Regions from separate parts of the Flavobacterium sp. LK-23 genome, predicted to be linked through region 1. Evidence: riboswitches for the same ligand, from Rfam matches in the RefSeq annotation. Region 1 holds a riboswitch; the other holds the start of a gene.

Region 1 (3,159 bases):
TTTCTTTGTGTTTACGAGAAAATACAATACAAGTTTTGAAAGTGCTTATTCTCCAGTTGCTTCCAATAAATACAAGTACATGCTGGTGTACAACTTTAGTTATAATTCGAATAAAAATCTTTCTTTTAATTCTATAAATACAGTTGATTTTTTAGAGAAAACAAATTCAGAAACACTATACACTCGCGCCACTACAGGAGGAAGAATTGAGTTTAAAAAGAAGCAATGGTATTATACTTTAAACAGCTATTTGCAATTTGGTAGAAATCAAAAAGGGCAACATTTGTTTGCATACTATTTCCAGCCAGAAGTGAAATTATCATTGCCAAAAACTACTTTACGATTAGGAGCGGAGATAATTAGCGGAAACAGTTTACAGACAGGGAAAGAAAATTCAGGAGACTTTGATGTTTTATATGGCGTTACTTGGAAGTTTAATGGAAATATGAATGTTTTTACGCGTTTTCCTGCTGATGTTGGAGGAAAAGGTCTTGTGAATCCGTATTTGTTTGCTTTGTTTCCAATAAATTCAAAACTGACATTTCGTTCAGATTTTCATCTTTTTTATACACAATATTCTTTGCAGCATAATTTAAATCAGGCAATGTCAAAATTTTTAGGATTTGAAAATGATATTTCTATAAAATATGTTCCTATTAAAGAGTTAGAAATTAATGGTGCATTTTCATTTTATAAATCTACAGATTCAATGACAAACCTTCCCAAAATACAAGATGTAGAAAAACTGTCGTTTTGGAGTTATTTGATGGTTTCGTATTCTTTTAATGCGATCAATTTTAGAAGAAACAAAAAATAATAGGCTTTAAAATCTTTCGCATTTACATTTGTAAAAGATAATTATATCTTTGCGGCTGATTTTGGTCTATTTTTTCAATTCAGAAGAAATAGTTAAAAGGGAATCAGGTGCAAATCCTGAACAGACCCGCTACTGTAAGTTCTATTTAAGTCTTTAAACATTACTAATGCCATTGTTCGTTGTTTCGGATGAGAAGGCCGTTTAAAGATGGAATAAGTCAGGAGACCTGCCACGATCACATAGTTTAAAACTTTCGTGGTATGAAGTTGATGACAAGATAATGACCTGCTATTTAGGATAGTTGGCCTATTTCTATGTTTTTATAATTGTTGCATCACGTAAAGTTTATTTAATAAAATCGTGATGTATAATTTGAGTAAAACTTTATTTTCTGTTTTTTTAGTACTTGTTCCTTTTTTGCTTCATTCTCAAGCAGTGACTGATAGTTCGCGGGTTTTAAAAGAAGTTATTTTAAAAGGAAAACCGTATCAGGAAGTGATTCCCGTACAAAGTCTTTCGGGTGTTCTACTCGAGAATTTGGCGACTCACAATGTCGCAGATGCGCTGCGTTATTTTGCTGGAACTCAAATTAAAGATTATGGTGGAGTGGGCGGACTCAAAACGGTTGATGTTCGTAATATGGGAACGCATCATGTTGGTGTTTTTTATGACGGAATTCAGCTTGGAAATGCGCAAAATGGCGTAACCGATCTAGGAAAGTATTCGCTTGACGACATGGAATCTTTGACGATGTATAACGGTCAGAAAAGTGAAATTTTTCAATCGGCTAAAGATTTTGCTTCTGCTTCTGCGATTTATTTGCGAACCAAACGACCTGCTTTTTCGGGCAATAAGAAAACAAATCTGCTGGTTCGTTACAAAACAATGTCTATTGATTATCATGATCCTTCTTTTAGATGGGAACAAAAACTAAGCGACAAAGTCAGTTTGAGTGTAAGCTCAGAATACATCAAATCAAACGGACAGTATAAATTTAGATACAAAAGAAAAAATCAAGACGGAAGCATTGCCTACGATACCACAGCAACGCGATGGAATAGCGATATTGAGGCATTCCGATTGGAATCGGGCTTGTTCGGAAAAATAAATAAAGGAACTTGGGATGCCAAAGTGTATTACTACGATTCTGAAAGAGGCGCTCCAGGTGCCATTGTAGAAAATAAGTTTCGAGATGGTTTCCGTCAATTTGACAAGAATTTTTTCGGACAGTCTTCTTTAACAAAAGACGTTTCAGAGAAATATAAATTTCAGCTAAAAGGAAAATTTGCTTACGATTACACCCATTATATTGCACGAGATGCAACCAATGTTTTAGGAGAAACCGTAACAGAAGGCGTGCAATCTGATGATAGTTATTATCAGCAGGAAGCCTATTTTTCTGCAGTCAATATGTACAGCATTTTACCCACTTGGGATGTTTCGCTCTCAACCGATTTTCAATACAATAAACTAAATGCAACTAGAAGAGGCATTCAGACACAGTTTTCTTTTCCGCAGCGTTATACTGCACTTGTTTCTCTGGCAAGTTCCTATCGATATGAAGGTTTTAAAGTTTTAGGAAATGTACTCGCAACTCGCGTTATCGAAGAAGTGAAGTACAATGCCAAAGCACCCAATAAAACCGAATTTACTCCCGCTATATTTCTTGGTTATACGCCGTTTAAGAAATACGATTTCAATTTAAGAGCTTTCGCTAAACGAATTTTCAGAATGCCCACTTTCAACGATTTGTATTATACCATGATCGGTTCGAGCACTTTGAAGCCAGAATACATGAATCAATACGATGTTGGTTTTACGTATAATTTCCCCGTAAGGGAAAGCTTTTTTGATAAATTTTCTTTTCAGGCAGATGCTTATTATACCAATACAAAAGATAAAATTATTGCTGCTCCAACAGGAAATTTATTTCGCTGGATGATGACCAATATAGGGCAAGTAAAAGGAAAAGGAATCGAAACGGTTTTGAATATGGCAACGCATTTTAATAAGCTAAAACTAGATGCCAATTTAACCTATACGTATTCTCAAAGTCAAGATTTTACAAAGTTTGTAGGTTTAGAAATGTCTTCTTATGGAGATCAGATTCCCTACACGCCTTGGCACAGCGGATCTGGAATTTTGAATGCGGGTTATGAATCTTGGAATTTCAATTACAGCTTCATTTATGTTGGAAAACGCTACAACGGAAATGTCAATAATATTAAAGTAAATGAAGTTCAGCCTTGGTATACGCACGATTTGGCGGTTCAAAAATCTTTCACATTCAAAAATTACAAACTGAACGGAACGATTGAAGTCAACAACGCTTTTAATCAGCA
Region 2 (3,159 bases), on a different contig from region 1:
ATATTGTCAATGATTACTTCTATTTTAACAACCGGAGCTTTTCACGAAGACGGATTTGCCGATGTCTGTGATGGTTTTGGCGGAGGCTGGACAAAAGAAAAAATCTTAATGATTATGAAAGACAGCGCTATTGGAGCTTACGGAGCAATCGGACTGGTTTTACTTTTTCTACTAAAATTCAAACTGCTTTCAGAATCGATATTACTTTTCACTAATAACATTTTACTAATTTTCCTTTTATTCATTTCTGCACATTCTTTAAGTCGTCTGGCAGCAATAAGCATTATTTTTACACACGAATATTCTCGTGATGATGCTTCTAGCAAAAGCAAACCAATTGCGAAACAATACACTTGGAAAGAAGTTTTTGGATCATTCTTTTTTGGATTAATTCCGCTGCTTGTATTTTCTTATTTTGATTTAAAATTTCTTCTGGCTATAATTCCCGTTTTTATAACTCGATATTTTTTAGCTCGATATTTTCAGAAATGGATTGACGGTTATACAGGAGATTGTCTTGGCGCTACACAACAGGTTTGCGAAGTGATATTTTATTTAAGCATTTTATTTTTATGGAAATTTATCTAGTTCGCCATACCGAAACCATCTGCGAAAAAGGAATCTGTTATGGACAATCAGATGTTGATATTGCAGTTCCATTTGATGAAATTTTCGGCAGAATTATTTCTGAACTTCCTTCGGAGGCAATTATCTTCTCGAGTCCGTTAAAACGCTGTGTTATTTTAGCAAAACACATTCAAGAAAATATTAAAAGTATTTCTTATCACGAAGACGAACGCTTAAAAGAAATGAATTTTGGCGATTGGGAATTGAAAAGCTGGAACGAAATTCCTTCTGAGGAACTCAACCCGTGGATGGAAGATTTTGTAAATATCAAAGTTTCAAACGGAGAATCTTTTGTTGAATTACATGAAAGAGTTGGTAATTTTTTATCTGATACCATTTCAAAAACAAACCAGCCAATTGTAATTGTTGCTCATGCCGGAATCATCAGAAGTATTTTATGCCATCAGAGTTCACTGCCATTAAAAGAAGCTTTCAATAATAAAGTTGATTTCGGAGAAGTTATAAAAATCGATTTTTAATGCAAATAATTTATAATTTTTCATGAAACATAAAACAAATTTGAATAATCAGTATTTTTAACTTTATCTTTGCAGCAAATTAAGGTTGTGTTTTTAATTCAAAAACACATTAAAAGGGAATCAAGTAATTTCTTGAGCTGTACCCGCAACTGTAAGCTAAGTTCACAAAAATGAATGCTTGCTGTAACTACATCACCACTGTCACGCCCCGCGTGATGGGAAGGTAAACAGCAAGACGCAAGCCAGGAGACCTGCCTTTGTAACAATTTATCGAGCTCTCGGGAAAAAGAGTGAAGGAATTATGACTTTAAAACGACTTCTTGCTTTTTGTTCATTTGTAATGTGCCAGATTCTTTCGGCGCAGAGTGATTCTATTACCAGCTTGAAAGAAGTATTGGTTTCAGACAAAAATTTAAAAAACTATTCGGTTTCACAATCTGTTTTAAAATTAAACGATTCTGTTATTGGCAAAAACGAAGCTCTTCTAACCGATTTATTAAACTTTAATTCTACGATTTACTTTAAAGAATACGGTCGCGGAATGTTATCTACCGTAGCTTTTAGAGGAACAACTTCTTCTCAGACCGCAGTAATATGGAACGGAATTAACATTAATTCCCAAATGAACGGAAGCACCGATTTTAATACCATTTCAGGTTCCGATTACAATTCGATAAGCGTAAAAGCGGGTGGCGGAAGCGTGATTTACGGAAGCGGTGCAGTTGGAGGAACAGTGCATTTAAACAACGATTTGTTGTTTTCTAATCGTTTTGAGAATAATTTAAGACTAGATTACGGTAGTTTTAATACGATTGGGATTAATTATAAAACTTCTATTTCAAACAAAAAATGGAGTGCCCAAATTGGATTATCAAAAAACAGCTCAACAAACGATTATAAATATCTGAATCAGTACAACTGGAAAGGCGAACAGCGCTGGAACCAAAATGGCCAATATGATATTATTACGGTAAGCGCCAATGCGGGTTATAAAATTAATGCCAAAAACATTCTAAAATTATATACCCAAACCTCAAATACAGATAGAAATACTTCTATAGTTTCCGAATCGGAAATGAAAAGTAAATATGTTAATGGGTTTAATAGAAACTTACTAGAATACGACGGTAACTTTGGGAAGTTTACTACCAACTTAAAAACTGCTTATATTTTCGAGAACTATCAATATTATGCCGATAATTCGAGTAATATTTATACTTACGGAAAAACAGAAAGCTTTATTACAAAAGTAGACTTAGGATATCAATTATTCAAATCATTGCAAGTAAACGGAATTTTGGACTATAATCGAACTAAAGGATATGGTTCTGGTTTTGGTGATAATGTGAGAGAAATAAGTTCTGCCGCTTTGCTTGTTAAACAAGACGCTTCAGTTAATTGGAAAAACGAATTTGGCATTCGAAAAGAATTCACAGACAACTACCAATCTCCTGTCCTATTTTCAGTTGGTTCTTCTTATCAGTTTGGGAAATTATATAATTTGAAATTAAATGCATCACGAAATTTCAGAATACCAACCTTCAATGATTTATACTGGGAAGAAGGCGGAAATCCAGACTTAAAACCTGAAAGCTCCTATCAAGCAGAAATAGGCAATGTTTTTACTTTTCAAAATTTTAATATAACGCAGACCTTTTATTACATGAAAATAAAAGATTTGTTGAGATGGGTTCCTGGAACAAATGGAATTTGGATGCCACAAAATACAGACAAAGTAAATAGCTATGGAGCAGAAACATTGTTGAGTTGGAAGAAAAGTTATGGCAAAAACAACCTGACAGCAAATGCAACTTATGCTTATACTGTATCAGAAAATGTTGAAACTAAAAAACAGTTGTTTTTTGTTCCTTTTAATAAAGTTACCGCTTCTGTTGCCTATTCAAAAAAAAACGTTTCTGCCTATTACCAATTTCTTTATAATGGCTTTGTCTATACGCAATCTGACAACGATCCTGATAAAATTGTTGATGCCTACAATGTATCAAATATTGGAATTGATTACGATTTTAAACTTTTGTCTTCTTTTAAAGTA

The links. Region 1 has a riboswitch for cobalamin ahead of AC3Y25_RS19385 (TonB-dependent receptor). Riboswitches for the same ligand answer to the same signal wherever they lie in the genome.
Region 2: it holds a riboswitch for cobalamin, as region 1 does, so the genes downstream of both, AC3Y25_RS24145 (TonB-dependent receptor plug domain-containing protein) here and AC3Y25_RS19385 (TonB-dependent receptor) in region 1, are expected to answer to the same signal.

The regions. Positions count from the first base shown of each region.
Region 1 is NZ_JBYUVT010000016.1:77,799-80,957, reverse strand. It holds gene AC3Y25_RS19390 (alginate export family protein) at 1-817, shown strand, start outside; cobalamin riboswitch at 863-1,065, shown strand; gene AC3Y25_RS19385 (TonB-dependent receptor) at 1,181-3,159, shown strand, end outside.
Region 2 is NZ_JBYUVT010000032.1:270-3,428, forward strand. It holds gene AC3Y25_RS24135 (adenosylcobinamide-GDP ribazoletransferase) at 1-588, shown strand, start outside; gene cobC (alpha-ribazole phosphatase) at 573-1,106, shown strand; cobalamin riboswitch at 1,172-1,379, shown strand; gene AC3Y25_RS24145 (TonB-dependent receptor plug domain-containing protein) at 1,408-3,159, shown strand, end outside.